2 regions of the Stenotrophomonas maltophilia genome follow, and region 1 is predicted to be linked to the other one. Evidence: riboswitches for the same ligand, from Rfam matches in the RefSeq annotation. Region 1 holds a riboswitch; the other holds the start of a gene.

Region 1 (9,592 bases):
GCACAGCTGCAGCAGGCCGGTGGCCGCATCGCCTTCCAGTTCCATGCGCGCGACCTGCACCTGGTGCTGGCACCGGCCCACGACGGCACGCCGGTGCGTTTCCGGGTCTGGCTGGACGGCAAGCCGCTGCCCGCCGCCGATGCCGGCAGCGATGTCGGAGCCGATGGCAGCGGCGTGGTCGACGAGCACCGCCTGTACCAGCTGATCCGCCAGCGCGGCACGGTCGGCCCGCACCGCTTCGAGATCGAGTTCCTCGATGCGGGCGTGCAGGCCTATGCCTTCACCTTTGGTTGAAACGGGAGGACATGATGAAACTCTCCTTTGAACAGGGCGTTGCTGCCGGTGTTGCAGGCCTGGTGGCCACGGCATTGATCGCCGGTGTGCTGCTGGTTGACCACGGCGCCATCGCGGCACCGGTCGAAGCCAGCGCACAGACCGGCGCGCTGCCAGCACCCAGCGGCGATGCCGCGTTCCGCGATGACGCCACCCACGCCAGCGTGGTGTTTGCCGGTGGCTGCTTCTGGGGGGTGCAGGGCGTGTTCCAGCACGTCAAGGGCGTGAGCAATGCCGTCTCCGGTTATATCGGCGGCAGCGCCGCCAACGCGCGTTACGAACGGGTCAGCAGCGGCCAGACCGGCCATGCCGAGGCGGTGAAGATCGACTATGACCCGCGCCAGGTCAGCTACGGGCAGTTGCTGCAGGTGTTCTTCTCGGTGGCACACGACCCGACCCAGCTCAACCGCCAGGGGCCGGACCACGGCAGCCAGTACCGGTCGGCGATCTTCACTGACGACGCCCGCCAGCAGGCGGCCAGCCGCGCCTACATCGCCCAGCTCGGCCAGGCCGGCAGCTACCGCGCGCCGATCGTCACCCAGCTGGTCAGCGGCCAGCGCTTCTACCCGGCCGAGAGCTACCACCAGAACTACATGACGAACTACCCGCAGGCGGCCTACATCCGCTACTACGACGCACCGAAGCTGGCCGCGCTGGGCAGGCAGTTCCCGGCGTTGTACCGGCGCGATGCGGCGCTGGTGCCGATGCGGTAACGACCCGGGTAGTGCCGGCCGCTCGCCGGCTCCTGGGGATCCAGGGATTGCCGGCCAGCGGCCGGCACTACCTGCAAAAAAAGACGCACGGCCATCCAGCCGTGCGCTTGGAAAGTACCGGCCACGCCCCGATCAGGCCCGGCCGACAACGACATGCTAGGCTCGCCATCATCATGGGTACAGCACCAGATGGCGGGAAATTCGATGGATACAGATGACCAGAGCGCGATGATCCCGCCCCGCTACCAACGGCTGTCCGACGAACTGGCCGAGGCCATTCACGGCGGTCGCCTTCCGGTTGGCAGCCGCCTGCCCTCGCTGCGGCAGATGGCCTCACAACGCAGGCTCAGCCTCAACACGGTGATTGCCGCCTATCGCCAGCTGGAAGACGCTGGTCTGGTGATTCCCCGGCCCAAGGCCGGCTTCGAGGTCGCGCCACGACTGTCGGTGCCGGAACGCTCGTTGCGCGATGTGCCCTCGGCACCCACTGCACCGCTGCAGCAGGTGTTGATGGCGCGCGTGCTTGAGGCGCAGCGCCGCCCGGGCGTGATCGATCTGGCGTTCGCCGGCCCGCGCGGTCGCCAGTTCTACCCCGGCGCGCAGCTGGCCAAGCACACCGCGCAGGTACTACGCCATGGCCAGCAGACGGTGGAGACCTACGCGCGCCCGAATGGTTCGCCGCGGCTGCTGGCGCAGATCGTGCGCCGCGGTCCGCGCATGGGCCTGCACACCCACGCCGGGCGCCTGCTGCTGACCCACGGTGCAATGGAAGCGCTGCAGCTGGCATTGCGTGCGGTGACCCAACCCGGCGACGCGGTCGGCATCGAGGCACCGTCCTACTTCAATCTGTACCCGTTGCTGGCCAACCTCGGCCTGCAGGCCATCGAACTGCCCACCCATCCGCAGCAGGGCCTGGATGTCGATGCGCTGGACACGCTGCTGGAGCACACATCGCTGGCCGCGCTGGTGGTGATGCCGACCGTGCACAACCCGCTGGGCTGCACCATGCCGATGGATGCCAAGCAACGCCTCGCCGAGCTGGTCAATGCACGCCAACTGCCGTTGATCGAGGATGCGGTGTACGCCGAGCTGCAGTTCTGCGAGCCGCCGGCGCCGCTGCTGAAGGCGTTTGATCGCGACGGCTGGGTGATGGTGGTCGGCGGCTTTTCCAAGACGCTGGCGCCGGACTATCGCATCGGCTGGCTCGATGGTGGCCGCTTCGCCGAACGCATCGCACTGCTGAAGTTCCAGTCCACCGGTGGTGAGCCGCAGCTGCTGGGTGACGCGGTGGCGGCCTATCTGGAAGCGGGCAGCTACGAGCACCACCTGCATCGCATGCGTCGCCTGTATCGCGAACAGGTCGGACGGCTGCGCCAGCTGGTGGCCGAGCACTTCCCGGCGGGCACCCGCGCCACTGAACCGCAGGGCGGCTTCCTGCTGTGGCTGGAACTGCCGGGCATCGATACGCGCGAACTGTTTGAGCGTGCGCTGCAGGAGGACATCGTGTTCATGCCCGGCCAGGTGTATTCACGTGGCGCGCGGTATCGCCATTGCCTGCGGCTGTCGTGCTGCCAGACGCTGGATGCGCGCTTCATTGGGGCGGTGGAGCGGCTGGGCGCGATCGCGCGGGAGCTGGCGTCTGCAGCACGGTAGTGCCGGCCGCTGGCCGGCAACTGCACGCAGGTGGATACATCGAGGTTGCCGGCCAGCGGCCGGCACTACCCCAGGTCAATCGAGCAGATGCGTGCTCAGGATCTGGCCATCCGCGCCCGGAAGGTGCGGCAAGCGCCCCCAGCACGGCATCGGCAGTCGCTGCTGCAGCGTTGCGATGTTTTCATCCTGGCGCTGCATCGCCGGGTCGATGTGGTTGCCGATCCAGCCCAGGCACTCCACGCCACTGGCCTGCAGCGACTGCGCGGTCAGCCGCGCATGGTTGACGCAGCCCAGCCGCATGCCCACCACCAGCAGCACCGGCAACCGCAGTGCGCGCACCAGGTCGAGCTGGTCCAGCGTGGCCGAGACCGGCGCCAGCCAACCACCGACGCCCTCCACTACCACGATGTCGGCCTGCGCGCGCAGGCGTTCGAACGCGGCCACGATCGGCGCCAGCTCCACCTGCACGCCGTCCTCGGCAGCGGCCAGCTCCGGTGCCAGCGGCTGCCGCAGCGCATACGGATTCAGATCGGCGTAGTCCGGCACCGGCCAGCTGGCTGCCTGCAGCGCCAGCGCGTCCTCGTTGCGCAGGCCCTGTCCCAGATCCTCGCTGCCGCTGGCCACCGGCTTCATGCCGACCGCGCGCAGGCCACGCCGGCGCAGCGCATGCAGCAGCGCGGTGCTTGCCGCGGTCTTGCCGATCTCGGTATCGGTGCCGGTAACGAAGAGGGCTGGCGGCAGCGGGGTGGGCAACGGCATCAAGGGCTCCAGCAGGGCAACAGTGCGTGCATTATCACCGGCCCGGCGCGCTTGCTAGACTGCTGGCATGTTCGCCAATGCCTCGCTCACCGGCAGCAAGCCGGAACAATACGCCCAGCTGCTGGAACAGGCCCGTGGCCTGGTCTACGGCGAGTCCGACCGCATCGCCAACGCGGCCAACCTCTCTGCGCTGGTCTACCATGCCCTGCCCGACCTGAACTGGGTGGGCTTCTATCTGTACGACGGCAAGGAACTGGTGGTCGGCCCGTTCCAGGGCCTGCCGGCCTGCGTGCGCATCCCGCTGGACAAGGGCGTGTGCGGAGCCGCCGCCAGCCAGCGCGTGACCCAGCGCGTGGAGGACGTCGACGCCTTCCCCGGCCATATCGCCTGCGATTCGGCCTCGCGCTCGGAACTGGTGGTGCCGCTGCTGCGCGGCGATGAACTGATCGGCGTGTTCGATATCGACAGCCCGAAGGTCGGCCGCTTCGACGCAGAAGATCAGGCCGGCCTGGAAGCCATCGCCCGCGTGTTCGTCGAGGCGTTGGGATGAGCACGCCGAAGCTGCGCAACATCGGCCCGAAAAGTGCGGCGTGGCTGCGCCAGGTCGGCCTGCGCAGCCGCGACGACCTGGTCGCGATCGGAGCCGTCGGCGCCTTCGTCAAGGTCAAGCGCGCCGGCTTCAAGCCCAGCCTGAACCTGCTGTACTCGCTGGAAGGCGCGTTGCTGGACTGCCATTGGCAGGAGCTGAGCGAGCCACAGCGTGAAGCACTGGTGCAGGATTACGAAGCGCGCATCGCTGCGCATCCGCTGAAGGCAGCCGGCCCGGCCTCGGGCCCGGTGCATGAGCAGCGCTTCGATGCCGACGATGACGCTGAGGACAGCGTGACCGAGGACGCGGACGAGGATTGACTGCACCGGTAGTGCCGGCCGCTGGCCGGCAACTGCATGGTCTTTTCATCGTTCCTGAAGCTGCCGGCCAGCGGCCGGCACTACCGCTGTGATGCGGGATCGGTAGCGCCGGGCCATGCCCGGCGAGTGCGATCAAGGCTGCTGCAGCTCCAGCAGCTCACCCACCAGCCCGACCTCGCCACGCTCCAGCCACACCCGCAAGCGGGTGCCGTGGTCGATACGCAGGGCCCAGCAGAGCGACATCGGCAGGCCGCAGACCTGCGACAGCACCATGCGCAACGGGCCACCGTGGCTGACTACCAGCGTCGGCACCGGGTCATCGTCATCCAGCAGGCGATCCAGCGCGCGCGCGATGCGCCGCTCGAAATGCCCCCAGCTCTCGCCGTTCGGCGGTGGGAACGCATGCGGATCGGCGTGGAAGGCGGCCAGCGCATCTTCCGGCAGGTCGAACAGCGATTGCCCGTCCCAGTCGCCAAAATCCAGCTCTTCCCATTCCTCGTCCGCTTCGACGTCCAGCCCGCGCGGGGTGGCCAGCGCCATGGCCGTATGCAGCGAACGCAGCCGCGGCGAACTGACCACCCGCTCCCAGCGCTGCCCGGCATAGGCCTCGACCAGCTCCTGCGGCAGGCCGGCCAGCTGCGGTGGGTCGCTGCGGCCATCGAGGTATTCATCACGGCCGTTGCCGGCATGGCGGACCAGGTCGAGGATCATGCGCGCGTCCCGGACGGGCAACGCAGGTACAGCGGAAAACGGGCGGACATCGGCAACGGCACCACGGGATCGAGCAACCATTCTAAAGGCACAGCAAAGGCAGTCGTGCAGGCGCGACGCAACGGCACTGCCTGCGATGCCGTAGACTGCGCGCACTTCCAGGTGACCTGCGGCTCCGGCCGGCAGGTTGAAACGGGAAGCCGGTGACGCGTGATTCCACGCCAGGCCGGCGCTGCCCCCGCAACGGTAAGCACGTCAGTTCCAGGCAACAACGCCACTGTGCCACAGGCATGGGAAGGCGCCTGGACGGTGGCCTCGCGCCACCCGGCGGCGAGCCCGGAGACCGGCCCGGAAGCCTCAGGTCGCGATGCGGTGGGCATGGCGCTGGATGACCGTGGCGCGCGCTGCGGCGTCGGCGCGTGCCTGCCTTCGCGGCTCCTCCCCTTCGCCACGCGGGCGTGCGTGGCACCTGGAGTCCCCCATGAAGCTGCAGTCCCGAATGCTGTCCCTGGCCGTGCTGGCCGCCCTGCCCGCGCTGGCCCAGGCCAGCGAGGCCACCACCGCGCTCGACCAGATCCTGGTCACCGCCACCCGCACCCCGATCGCCCTGCAGGACAGCATCGCGCCGGCACAGGTGATCGACCGCGCGCAGATCGAATCCAGCCAGGCCACTTCGCTGCAGGAACTGCTGCGTGGCCGCGCCGGTATCAACCTGACCAACGCCGGCGGCCTCGGCAAGCAGAGCTCGCTGTTCCTGCGCGGTACCAATTCCGGCCACACCGTGGTGCTGGTGGATGGCGTGCGCATCAACAGCGCCGACCTCGGCCTGGCCATGTACCAGGACCTGCCGCTGGCGCAGATCGAACGCGTCGAAATCGTTCGCGGCCCGCAGTCGAGCCTGTACGGTGCCGACGCCATCGGTGGCGTGATCCAGATCTTCACCCGTCGCAACCAGGGCGATTTCGCCCCGCACTTCCAGCTCGGCGGCGGCAGCAACGGGCTGCGCGAAGCCAGCGGCGGCATTGGTGGTGGCAGCGAACGCGGCTGGTTCGGTGCCGACATCGCCTACCAGCATTCCGATGGCATCGATGCCTGCCGCGGCTCGGCCACGCTGTTCACCGGCTGTTTCGCCGACGAGCCCGATCGCGACGGCTACCGCAACCTGTCCAAGAGCCTGCGCGGTGGCTACAGCTTCAACGACCAGTGGAACGTGGAAGGCAGCGCATTGCGCGCCGACGGCAAGAACCACTACGACGGCTACTACAACTATTCGGAAACCCGCCAGCAGGTGCTGGCCGGCAAGGTGCGCTACACCCCGTCCGAGCGCTTGGCATTCACCGCCAACGTCGGCCGCAGTGACAACGAGTCGGACAACTTCGGCGACTTCGGTGCACGTGGCAGCGCACAGACCCATCGCGACAGCGCCTCGCTGCAGGGCGATTTCGGCGTGGCCGAGGGCCAGCTGCTGAGCGCAGGCGTGGACTGGAGCGAAGACAACCTGGATGGTAGCAGCGCGGGTTACCTCGTCGACAGTCGCCGCAACACCGGCGTGTTCGTGCAGTACCAGGGCCGCTTCGGACGCCACCAGCTGCAGGCCAGCGCACGCAACGACGACAACCAGCAGTTCGGCAACCACGCTACCGGCAGCGTTGGCTGGGCCGTGGAACTGGGCCACGGCCTGCGCGTCAACGCCAGCTATGGCACGGCGTTCAAGGCACCGACCTTCAGCGATCTGTACGACCCGTGGAGCGGCGTGCCTACGTTGAACCCGGAGAAATCCAAGAGTGCCAACCTGGGCGTTTCGCAGCAGGGCCAGGGCTGGCACTGGGGTCTGGATGTGTATGAAACCCGCATCGATGATCTGATCACCTACGATGCGGCGACCTTCAAGATGCAGCAGGTGGAGAAGTCCCGCATCCGCGGTGCCGAACTGACCGGCGGCGTGCTGCTGGCCGGCTTCGACATCAACGCACAGCTCAGCTACACCGACCCGCGCAACCGCACCGGCGGCAGCACCCAGTTCGACAACTGGCTGCCACGCCGCGCGCAGCAGACCGCGCGCCTGGACATCGACCGTCGCTTCGGCAACTTCCGCGCCGGCCTGACCGTACAGGGTGCCGGCAAGCGCTACGACGATGCCGCCAACATGGTGAAGGTGGGAGGTTACGGCACGCTGGATCTGCGCGCCGAGTACGCGCTGACGCCGTCGTGGTCGCTGCTGGCACGTGCCGCCAATGTGTTCGACCGCAGGTATGAGACCGTGGCGTGGTTCAACCAGCCCGGCCGTGAGTACCAGTTGAGCGTGCGTTACCAGCCGAAATGAAGGAGCGCGCCGGGCATCGCCCGGCGCCTCCTGATGCCATCGACGCATGGCGTCTACTGTAGAGCCGAGCCATGCTCGGCTCATGCATTCAAGCAGCCGAGCACGGGCTCGGCTCTACACCGGGATACCGGCGACCAACCCCGGCAGTTCACGCAGGTCGTCGATCACCGCCACCGCATGCGCGGTGGCCAGGTCCAGGCCGCGCGGATAGCCGTAGCGCACCAGTGCGATCGGCATGCCGGCATCTTCGGCGGCGCGGTAGTCGGTCAACGAATCACCCACCATCAGGCAGGACTCCACCGGCAGCCCGAAGTGCGCGGCGATGTGCCGCAATGGCTCACCGCTGGGCTTGCGCTGCGGCAGCGAATCTCCCCCCAGTACCAGCGCGAATACATCACCGATACCCAGGTGCTGCAGCAGCGGCGGCACCAGTGCTTCAGGCTTGTTGGTGCAGATCGCCAGTGGCACGTTGCGCGCACGCAGTTGCGCCAGCGCTTCGCCCACGCCATCGAACAGCCGCGGGCTGCGCAGCAGGCACTCACGGTAGTGCACCATGAACACCGGCATCACCTCGGCCAGGTCCACCTCGCGGCCGGCGGCCTGCACCGCCTGTTCGACCAGACGACCCACACCGTCACCGATCCAGCCCAGCACGGTGGCTTCCGGCACACGCGCCACGCCGATGTCCTCCAGCGTGCGGTTCAGCGCTTCGGCAATATCGGCAGCGCTGTCGACCAGCGTGCCATCGAGGTCGAACACGACCAGCGGATACGGATACGACAAGGGACGGCACCTGCATGACGTGGGTCCGTCCATTGTACGCCGCTGTTTTTTGCGCCGATCCGCCTCAGCCGATCCGGCGCGCGCGGGTAGCCAGGAAGGTGGGCAGATAGCGATCGATCAGGAAACGCGGCTGCGGCTGCCAGTCTTCCATGAAGCGATCGATGATGAAGCCGGCATCGAGCTGGCCACCGATCAGTTCGGTCAGGCTGTGGCCGAAGGTCAGTGCGTCGCCCCGTGCCAGTTTCGCCTCGCGCTCGGCCGGTGGCAGGTCTTCCAGATCCGAATAGGGAATGGCGTACTGCGGCCGGATCAGGCCCTGTGCATCCAGCTGCGGATCGCGCGCACCGACGAACAGCACCGGGTTGTAGAAGCTGGCCATCAGCATGCCATCGCGCGCCAGCACGCGGCGGCATTCGGTCCACACCGGCCGGACGTCGGGCACGTACAGGTTGGAGATCGGGTGGAACACCACATCGAAGCTGTCGTTGGCGAAGGCGTGCAGATCGCGCATGTCGCCCTGCACGGTGCGCAGCTGCAGGCCATCGCGCGCGGCGACCCTGCGGTCCTGTTCCAGCTGCCCGTCGGAGAGATCGAACACGGTGACGTCGGCGCCCGCAGCGGCCAGCACCGGTGCCTGCTGGCCACCGCCCGAGGCCAGGCACAGGATGCGACGGCCGCGCACATCACCCATCCAGTCCAGTGGCAACGCACGGGGCGTCAGGTGCACCTGCCAGCGGCCTTCGCGCGCGGCGGCAATCGTTGAACTTTCCACCGGGCGCGACCATTCGCGCACTTCGCTGGCCTGGCGGTCCCAGGCAGCACGGTTGTGGTCGATCAAGGCCTGTCCATGGTTCATGTGTTCTCCTTGCCCGGTGGGCGCCAATCCAGATCCTGGAAGGCCGGGCTGGCGAAACACTCGCCCAGGAAATCCAGGAATCGCCGCATGATAGCGGGCTGCTGGCGCCGTGATGCGTACACGGCATGAATGCCGAGTTCGTCCAGACTGAATTCGGGCAGCAGTTCGATCAGCTCGCCACTGCGCAGCAGCGGCGCCACCTGGTAGGTCGGCAGCATGGCGATGCCGGCGCCGGCACGCACCGCTTCCAGCAACAGCGAGGCTTCGTTGGCGCTGATGTTGCCGCCCACCGCCACCGACAGTGAACGGCCATCGCGGTGCAGCTGCCACAAGCTCTTGCCCACGTAGTGATGGGTCAGGCAGTTGTGCGCGGCCAGGTGTTCCGGTGCGGTAGGCGTACCGCGTGCCTGCAGGTAGGACGGCGTCGCGCACAACACCGAGCGGCAGGTGGCCAACCGTCGTGCAATCAGGCTGGGATCGATCTGGCGGGCGATGCGCACCGCAAGGTCCACGCGCTCCTCCACCAGGTTCACGGTGCGGTCGACCAGCAGC
Region 2 (9,592 bases), 1.6 Mb from region 1:
CCTGGTGGTGCTGGCGCGCTACATGCAGATCCTGTCGCCCACGCTGTGCCGCGCGCTGGCGGGCCGCGCGATCAACATCCACCACAGCTTCCTGCCCAGCTTCAAGGGCGCGCAGCCGTACCATCAGGCACACGCGCGCGGGGTCAAGATCATCGGCGCCACCGCGCACTACGTCACCGAGGATCTGGACGAAGGCCCGATCATCGAACAGGATGTGGCTCGCGTGGACCACGCGATGGCACCGCGCGAACTGGTGCGGCTGGGCAGTGACACCGAATCGCTGGTGCTGGCGCGTGCCGTGCGCCGGCATGTCGAGCACCGCATCCTGCTCAACGGGCACCGCACGGTGGTGTTCCGGTAGTGCCGGCCGCGGGCCGGCAACAGCAGGGATCCCGGGGTTGCCGGCCAGCGGCCGGCACTACCGTTTCGGGTCGGATTACCGGTGGCGCCGGATCATGCCCGGCGGTCGTCCATCAGATGATCGCGATTCCCGCCTTCCCCAGCGCCTCGCGCACCATTGCGTCGTTGGCCTCGGTCACCGGCTTGGTCAGCTCCCACAGGAACTTCACCCGGAAGCCAGACTTCACCGCGTCCTGCGCGCTCCACAGCACGCAGTAGTCGCGGGCCAGGCCGCACACGTGCACTTCGCGGATGCGGCGCTCGTGCAGCCAGCCGGCCAGGCCGGTGGCCGGGCGCTCGCCATCGGGGCCGTGGTTCTCGCGGAAGGCGCTGTACGAATCCACCTGTTGGCGCGTGCCCTTGCGCAGGATCAGGTCGGCCACGGTCCAGTCCAAGCCCGGGTGCAGCGCGGCGCCATCGCTGCCCTGCACGCAATGGTCGGGCCACAGCGTCTGCGGCTGCGCGTGCAGCAGGATGGTCTCGAACGGACGCTTGCCGGGGTGCTGGCTGGCGAAGGAGGCGTGGCCGGCCGGGTGCCAGTCCTGGGTGGCCACCACCGTGCGGTAGCGGCGCTGTGCCAGCAGTCCGGCAATCGGTGCCACCAGCGCATCGCCCTGGTCGCAGGCCAGCGCGCCACCGGGCATGAAGTCCGGCTGCAGGTCGATCACCAGCAGGGCGACATCGGCGGGCAGGGCGGTCATGGCAGATCCACTACATCACAAGGGGGCGACCAGCGTGGCCGCCCCGGCGGCGCAGGTCAATCGCCCTGCGGCGTCTCAGCGTCCTGCCCGTAGTACAGCAGGCCGATCTTGATCCGCTCCCGGCCGTTCTCGCGGCGATGGCGGTTGGCATCGCGCAGCGAGTACACGCAGCCGCAGTATTCCTGCTGGTAGAACTGCTCGCGCTTGCTGATCTCGATCATGCGGCTGGCACCGCCACCCTTGCGCCAGTTGTAGTCCCAGTACTGCAGGCCTTCATAGCGCGATGCGGCGCGGATGCCGCAGTCGTTGATCTGCGTCATGTTCTTCCAGCGCGAGATGCCCAGCGACGAGCTGATGGTGTCGTAGCCGTGTTCATGCGCGTACAGCGCGGTGCGCTCGAAACGCATGTCGAAGCACATCGTGCAGCGGATACCGCGCTCGGGCTCGTTCTCCATGCCACGCGCACGGCTGAACCAGTTGTCGGTGTCGTAGTCGCAATCGATGAAGGGAATGCCGTGCTGCTCGGCGAAGCGGATGTTCTCCTGCTTGCGCAGCTCGTACTCCTTCACCGGGTGGATGTTGGGGTTGTAGAAGAAGATCGCGTAGTCGATCCCGGAGGCGGTGATCGCCTCCATCACTTCGCCCGAACAGGGCGCGCAGCACGAATGCAGCAGCAGGCGCTTGCCGTCGGCGGGCAGGGTCAGGGTGGGGCGTTGGAGATCGGTCATCGTCAGGTACCGCATGGACCGCCGGCAGCGACGGTGGCCCATGCATCAGCGCGTGGGTGGAACAGGGCGGGCCGGATACCGTGAAAAGGACGCGCGCGGCCGCGCTGCCTGCACGCGCAGGACAACGGCGGCCCCGGCACCCTCCCCGCGGAGAGTCCAGGTCGAATCAGGGGACGGTCGTGTCCCCCGGCCGTGGCCGGTATTCGGGCTGATGGACACGGGCCGCAGCCCACCTACTACCTGCCGCTTCCCAGGCATGTGCCCAGTGCTGTTGGCAGGATTCGTTTCCATTCACCGCTGCGGGGCAGCTCCGGAATGGGCGCGCGAGGCGCCTTCACCGGATTCCCGTTTAAATCCATCCCGTTATCGAAACGTCGGGAAGGATACCTTCGGCGTGTGCACGGTGGACCCGTTGGCGGCGATGGTCAAGGTCCGCAGGGTGCAACCGTGCGGGCCCGTGGCGCATCCATGCTGCAGGACCGCTTGGAACCCTGCCCATGGACAGTCTTGCCGCAACGCCCCCACACGCCCGCACCGGGCATCCAACTGCCCCGACCCGTGCCAGGCGGCGCTGCCTGCCCGTATGGGCGATGGGGCTGCTCTGCCTTTCCGGATGGGCCCATGCACTGCCTTCACCTGGCCCGGCATGTGCATTGGCCACTGCGCCCGGTGAAACCGTCATCGATGTTCCGTTCGAGGTTGTCGATGGGCGCATCTACCTGCAGGTGCAGGTCAATGACGCAGGTACGTTCCGCTTCGCCGTCGATACCGGTGCGAGTGGTGTGGCACGTGCCGATACCCGCCTGGTGCGCGCGCTGAATCTGCCAATGGGGGGCACCGCCTCTCATTCCGATGGCGTGCGCACCGCCGATGCCGCTACGGTCCGCTTCGATGCGCTCGCCCTTGGTGGCGTGCGCCGCCAGGACGTGGTGGCGATCACCCGCGACTACAACGCCCGACAGTCCGAGGCCGCCGCCTTCGATGGGATCCTGGCGCGCGATTTCTTCGACGATGGCCTGCTGGTGCTCGACTTCCCACGCAAGCGGCTGCGCTTTCGCCGCGACCATCGATTGCTGCCGGGGCAGCCGGGTACGCTGGCCTACACGCGGGCCTTCCGCATTCCGGTGCAGATCGGCACGGTTACGACCGAAGCACAGTTGGATACCGGCGCAAACGTGGCGCTGGTGCTGCCTGCTGCACTCCATGAGCGTGCAGCCAGCGGCACGGTTGTCGCGGGCGAACCACTGGCCCTCAGCCACGGCCGGATCCAGAGCGGCCGGGCACGGCTGGACGTGCCGCTGGTGGTCGGTGGCCTGACGCTTCGCAATCTCGACGTGCGCGTCTCTGATCACTACCCGGAGGCGGTGATCGGCGCGCACGCACTGCAGGACGCGGCGGTGCTGATCGATGCGGGCAGCAAGCGCGTGGCGCTCTGTCCGCAGCAGCGTTGATTGCCGGCCGGGCCTGAGCGGTGGATCCACGCCGTGCGTGGATGCCTCGGTTTCATGCTGCCGCCATGTACCGCTGGAGGCGGCCAGTGGCGCTTCCGTGGGCGGGTTCTCAGGCGGTGAGAAGGCTTCGCGTCATACTGCACCCGTAGCGTCGGATGGCATCTCGGGCACAGTCAGCGGGGGCAGGATAGTGGCGGACAAGTACTGCGATCTGGTCATGAAAGGCGGCATCACCAGCGGCATCGTGTACCCCAATGCGGTACTGGCGCTGGCCCGCGAGTATCGCTTCAAGAGCATCGGCGGCACCTCGGCCGGCGCCATCGCCGCAGCGGTGGCGGCTGCGGCGGCCTGCGGTGATCGCCGCCAGCAGGCCGGTGAGCGCCTGCCCGGCGACGCGGGCTATGGCGGCTTGTCGGCGGTGTCGGCGCAGCTGTCGCGGCGCGGTTTCATCTACAGCCTGTTCCAGCCGGCGCGCGGTGCGCGTGCGGCGTATCGGCTGCTGGTGGTGCTGACCGGCAATGCCAGCCTGCCGCACAAGCTGCTGTGCCTGGCCATCGCGGTGTTCGAGATCGCGCCGCTTGAGGTGCTGGTGTCGCTGGCGTTGCTGCTGGGCCTGGGCTGGTGGGGCGGCGGCTGGAGCGGCGTGGCCGCCACGTTGCTGCCGTCGCTGCTGTGCGCCTACGGTGCGGGCGTTGCCGGTGCCGCGCTGCGGGTCGCGCGGGTGGCACGGCGCAACCTGCTGGGCCTGTGCAGCGGTCTCGGCCGCGATGCGCGCAAGCCGGCATTGACCGAGTGGTTGCACACGTGCCTGCAGCAATTGTCCGGCAAGCCGCTGGATGCCCCGCTGACCTTCGCGGACCTGCACGACGCACCGCGCTATGCCGGCGAACCGGACAGCCCGCATGCGATCAGCCTGCAGATGATCACCACCTGCGTGTCGCACAACGAGCCGCGCACGCTGCCGCTGGGTGGCGCGCAGTTCTGGTTCCTGCGCGAGGAGTTCGAGCAGCTGTTCCCGGCCAGCGTGGTGCAGTGGCTGGTGACGCAGGCCGGACCGCCGCTGGACGTGGAGGGACGACAGTACTACCACCTGCCGCCGGGCCCGCAGCTGCCGGTGCTGGTGGCCACGCGCATGAGCCTGAGCTTCCCGCTGCTGATCAGCGCCGTGCCGCTGCACGAACCTTCGCGCCGCGAGCGTCGCTGCGAGCCGACTGCGCCGGCGGCCGACCCCGAGCACAACGTGGCCGACAGCATGGAAGGGCTGACCAGCGCCGGGCAGGCCTGCGGCCCGGTGATCACCGCCTTCCGCATCTGCTGGTTCTCCGATGGCGGCATCAGCAGCAACTTCCCGATCCACCTCTTCGACGCGGCCCTGCCGCGTTGGCCGACCTTTGCAATCAACCTGGTCTACCCGCAGCACGCCGACGACGTGAGTCATGGCAGCAGCGGCCGCCAGGCGCTGGAACATGCGGTGTTCCTGCCGACCGAGAACCGGCATGGCTGGCAGCGCACCTACCAGTCGATCGCCACGCCGCTGGCCGCTGCCGAACTGGGTCGTTTCCTGTTCGCGGTGGTGGCGACCATGCAGAACTGGCGCGACCTGCTGCAGGCGCGCGCGCCGGGCTATCGCGACCGCATCGTGCATGTCAGCCTGCAGGGCGACGAGGGTGGCATGAACCTGGACATGCCACAGGAGGTGCTCTCCCGCATCGCCGACAAGGGCAGCCTGGCCGGTGCGCGCTTCTGTTCGTTCTCGTTCGAGAACCACTACTGGATCCGCTGGCGCAACCTGGCCTCGGCCTACCAGCGCTACACGCTGGAGGTAGCGCGCACCGATGACCCGGCGCAGCAGGTGCTGGCCTACCGTGCGGCCTATTCGATGGTCGCCCGTGGTGAACCGGCACCGCCCTCGTACAAGCTGGGATCGGAGGACAAGCGGCTGGCCTCCCAGCAGCTGTGGGGGCTGATGGTCGAGCAGGGCCGTAGCTGGGATGACCTCGGCCCGGACCTTACCGACGGCGCACCGCGACCGTTGCCGCAGATGAAGGTGACGCCGATCTACTGAGCCGGTCCCCGGTAGATCCACGCCATGCGTGGATGCATCTCCAATCGGGGGCAATCGGGGTCAGATCCGTTTTCCGCAGGAAAACGGATCTGACCCCTCCCCGGGGCGCCTCAGCGCCACGCCTCCACCACCGCATCACCCTGCAACGGCGCATACAGCGGCAACGCCAGCTCCTGCTTCACCCAGCCCGGATTGAGCGCACGCAGGCCCGCCAGATACTCGCGTGCCAGCGCCGTATCTCCCTGCTGCATGGCCAGCCGCGCCGCGCGCGCCCAGGTGCGGTCCCAGCCGTGTGCCAGTGACAGCGACGTTGCCAGCGCCGCGCGCGCAGCTGCCACATCACCCTTCTCCCAATACTCCTCCGCGCGGATGATCGCCTCGTTGGACAGACGCATGTCGTACAGCTCGCGCAGCTTCGCGACCGCGCGTGGATCAGCGTCCACGCGCAGGTCGGTGTCCTGCCAGTCGCCCCCCGGCGTGCGCACCAGCAGCGCCGCCGACCATTGCCCGCTGCGCTGGCCGCCTGCGGCCTGGCCCGCTTCCAGTGCCGCCAGCAGGCGCGCAGCCAATTCTCCGTGTGATGCGCCGAAGGCCCGTTGCATCGCGGCCAGCACCTCCGGCCCGGCCAGCCCATTGCCCTGCAGGCTCAGCATGCCCTCGCCCTGCGCGCCGGCCCAATCCGCCTGCTGCGCGGCAGCACCGGTGTACTGCGCATTGCCACCACGGGCACTGACCAATCCCACCTGCCGTTCGGCAAGCGTGGTGCCATCGAAGTTGCCATCTTCGTCCAGCAGCTGCTTCAGCACCTGCACGGGTGTGCGGCCCTTGGCCAGCAGCGCCAGCCCCTTCGAGCCGTAGGTCGGGTTGGTCTCGAACTGGCTGGCGACAGCCCCCACCTTCGCCTGTGCCCACGGCACCCCGACGCCACCGACGCCGAGATTGTGCGTGGCCACCGCCACACCGCAGTCGCCGGCCTCATTGCAGGCCGCAATGGAAAAGGTCGCCCACGCCGGCGCGGCGGTGGCAGTGAGCAGCAGGGCCAGGCAAGAGCGCAACAGGGACATCGGTGTCTCCATGGGCAGGCATTGCATTGGGATGCAGCCTACGCACGAAAGGTTTAGTAGATCCACGCCATGCGTGGATGGAATCCCATCGCAATCGAATATTTCGAACCTTCATCGAAGAGCATCCACGCATGGCGTGGAACTACCGTGTCGACCAAGGTCGACACCCACCAACAGCAGCGTGCCGACCAATGGTCAGCACCCACCAACAGCAGCGGGAAACTGTCGAAGGCGGGGTGGGTCCGGTTGCGGGGGCGTGAGCGCCATGGATGGCGCGACCGAGCCTACAGGGACGTATTCACGGCGTCCCCCGCAACCGGACCCACCCCGCATCCCACGGAATGGCAGCTTTTGCCTTTGTTGTTGCTGTTGCCGGCCAGCGGCCGGCACTACCACGGGTGCAGGGCGCAGCCCTGCCGAACCAACCCTATCGCCCCGGCAACTGCGCGAACGCGCGCTGCATGCAGTCCTCGCGCGGGCACACCCGGCAACCTGGCCCGATCGACACCGAATTGCCCGGGCTCTGCACGTCCAACCCCAGTGAATACACCAGCCGTTCGGCATGCTGCAGATCGCAGCCCAGCGCCACGGCGAAGGTCTTGCGCGGCTGCCCATGCCCGACCGGCCCGCTGCTGACCTGCCGCGCGAGCCAGAAATGGCGTCGCCCGTCGGGCATGCGCGCGGTCTGGGTCAGGATGCGGCCGGGCTGGTTGAACGCCTCGTAGACGATCCACAGCGGGCACGAACCACCCACCTGCGAGAAATGGAAATCGGTGGCCGAATGACGCTTTGACACATTGCCGGCGCGGTCCACGCGGATGAAGAAGAACGGCAGCCCGGGCGCGCTGCGCCGTGCCAGCGTGCTCAGCCGATGGCAGACCGCTTCGAAGCCCACACCGAACTGATGCGCCAGCAGTTCGATGTCGTAGCTGCTGGCTTCGGCCGCCCGCAGGAAGCGCATGTACGGCATCACCAACGCACCGGCGAAGTAATTCGACAAGCCAATCCGCGCCTGCGCGATGCGTGCCTCATCGGTGAAGCCGGCGCGTGCCACCACCGCATCGATCTGCGGCAGGTAGCCGTGCAGGGCCAGCTCGGCCGCCATCTGGAACGCCTGCTGGCCCGGCTCCAGGTAGTCCGGCAGCCACAACCGGCGCGTGCCGGCGTCGTACTGGCGCTTTTCGCGCCCGGCCTGCAGCGCGGCCACTTCCACCAGCACGCCATGGCGGTCGGCCAGCAGCTGGCGCAACCGGGGTGCCACATGCCCGGGCGACAACCCCCACTCGGCGAACAGGCGCTCGGCCAGTTCGTCCAGCTCGGGGATGTGGTTGTGCATGCGGTTGAAGAACTCGCGCACCTGGTCACCGGCAGGCAGAGTGCTGCCGGCACCCGGCTCGCCCAGCTGGAATTCCAGGGCGGCGGCATGTTCGCGCAGGGCCAGGTGGCGGCGGTGCAGGTCCAGCAGGGCGCGGCTGACCTGCGGCAGGTTGCCGGCCAGGGCGCGCAGCTCGATGGCGCTCACCTCGGCCAGGCCCAGGTCGCGGAGGGTCTCGCCCAGTGCCTCCTGCAGCGCGGCGGGCTCATCTTCGTCGAACAGTGAGGAAACATCGCCCAATACCTCACCCAGCTTTTTCTGCACCGCCGGCGTCAGTGGGCGCTTGTTGCGCTCGATCTGGTTCAGGTAGCTGGCCGACAGCCCCAGCGCCCGTGCCAGGTCGGCCTGGCTGTAGCCGCGCTGCTCGCGCAGGCGCAGCAGGCGGAGGCCAAGTTGCCGCTGGGTGGCTGAATAATTCACAGAATTAACATGAATCGTCTGGCGTGTTGGCCAGATTAAGCGGATTCAGCCCGGAAATCGAGGTGGGTGCTGTGAATAATGCCAAGCATCTTTCGAGCCCGTGGGATTGTCGTCATGACTGTTGCAGCGCCCCGTATCCGCATGCTGATCGATGGCCAGTTCATCGAATCGGCCACCTCCCACTGGCAGGACGTGATCAATCCGGCCACCCAGGACGTGCTGGCCAAGGTGCCGTTCGCCACCACCGGCGAAGTGGACGCCGCCGTCGCCGCCGCCAAGGAAGCTTTCAAGACCTGGCGCAAGACCCCGATCGGCACCCGCGCGCGCATCTTCCTGAAGTACCAGCAGCTGATCCGCGAGAACATGAGCGAGCTGGCCCATATCCTTACCGCCGAACAGGGCAAGACCCTGCCGGATGCCGAAGGCGATGTGTTCCGCGGCCTGGAAGTGGTCGAGCACGCTGCCGCCATCGGCAACCTGCAGCTGGGCGAGCTGGCCAACAACGTGGCCAATGGCGTGGATACCTACACGATCATGCAGCCGCTGGGCGTGTGCGCCGGCATCACCCCGTTCAACTTCCCGGCGATGATCCCGCTGTGGATGTTCCCGATGGCCATTGCCACCGGCAACACCTTCATCCTCAAGCCGTCCGAGCAGGACCCGATGGTGACCATGCGCCTGGTCGAACTGGCGCTGGAAGCCGGCATTCCGAAGGGCGTGCTGAACGTCGTCCATGGTGGCGAGGAAGTGGTCAACGCGATCTGCGACCACCCGGACATCAAGGCTGTGTCGTTCGTCGGTTCCACCCGCGTCGGCACCCACGTCTACAACCGTGCCTCGCTGGCCGGCAAGCGCGTGCAGTGCATGATGGGCGCCAAGAACCACGCCGTGGTGCTGCCGGACGCCAACAAGGAACAGACCCTCAACGCGATGGTCGGCGCCGCCTTCGGTGCGGCGGGCCAGCGCTGCATGGCCGCCTCCACGCTGGTGCTGGTCGGTGAAGCACGCAACTGGGTGCAGGACCTGGTGGCCAAGGCCAAGACCCTCAAGGTCAGCGGCGGTACCGTGTCCGGCACCGACGTCGGTCCGGTCATTTCCTGCAGCGCCCGCGAGCGCGTGGAAGGCCTGATCGCCTCGGGCGTGGAGCAGGGCGCCAAGCTGGTGCTGGATGGCCGCAAGCCGCAGGTGGATGGTTTCGAGAAGGGCAACTTCGTCGGCCCGACCATCTTTGCGGGTGTCACCACCGACATGCGCATCTACCAGGAAGAAATCTTCGGACCGGTGCTGGTCATCCTCGAAGCGGAAACGCTGGAAGAGGCCATTGCGATGGTCAACAGCAACCCGAACGGCAACGGCACCGCACTGTTCACCCAGTCCGGCGCGGCTGCG

The links. A riboswitch is a leader RNA that binds a small molecule or an ion and turns the genes downstream of it on or off. The one in region 1 is predicted to bind cobalamin.
Region 2: another riboswitch for cobalamin. It lies ahead of EZ304_RS19410 (epoxyqueuosine reductase QueH); the one in region 1 lies ahead of btuB (TonB-dependent vitamin B12 receptor).

What each region holds. Positions count from the first base shown of each region.
Region 1 is NZ_CP037858.1:2,635,270-2,644,861, reverse strand. Features, by position in the region: gene EZ304_RS12005 (cytochrome c biogenesis protein DipZ) at 1-294, shown strand, start outside; gene msrA (peptide-methionine (S)-S-oxide reductase MsrA) at 309-1,046, shown strand; gene EZ304_RS11995 (PLP-dependent aminotransferase family protein) at 1,251-2,699, shown strand; gene bioD (dethiobiotin synthase) at 2,775-3,458, opposite strand; gene EZ304_RS11985 (GAF domain-containing protein) at 3,526-4,008, shown strand; gene EZ304_RS11980 (TfoX/Sxy family protein) at 4,005-4,367, shown strand; gene EZ304_RS11975 (histidine phosphatase family protein) at 4,500-5,078, opposite strand; cobalamin riboswitch at 5,222-5,444, shown strand; gene btuB (TonB-dependent vitamin B12 receptor) at 5,560-7,401, shown strand; gene gph (phosphoglycolate phosphatase) at 7,516-8,184, opposite strand; gene EZ304_RS11960 (class I SAM-dependent methyltransferase) at 8,249-9,040, opposite strand; gene EZ304_RS11955 (LysR family transcriptional regulator) at 9,037-9,592, opposite strand, start outside.
Region 2 is NZ_CP037858.1:4,189,904-4,199,495, reverse strand. Features, by position in the region: gene purU (formyltetrahydrofolate deformylase) at 1-361, shown strand, start outside; gene pncA (bifunctional nicotinamidase/pyrazinamidase) at 474-1,100, opposite strand; gene EZ304_RS19410 (epoxyqueuosine reductase QueH) at 1,157-1,843, opposite strand; cobalamin riboswitch at 2,006-2,220, opposite strand; gene EZ304_RS19405 (aspartyl protease family protein) at 2,482-3,279, shown strand; gene EZ304_RS19400 (patatin-like phospholipase family protein) at 3,497-5,344, shown strand; gene EZ304_RS19395 (DUF1028 domain-containing protein) at 5,455-6,408, opposite strand; gene EZ304_RS19385 (helix-turn-helix domain-containing protein) at 6,836-8,203, opposite strand; gene EZ304_RS19380 (CoA-acylating methylmalonate-semialdehyde dehydrogenase) at 8,318-9,592, shown strand, end outside.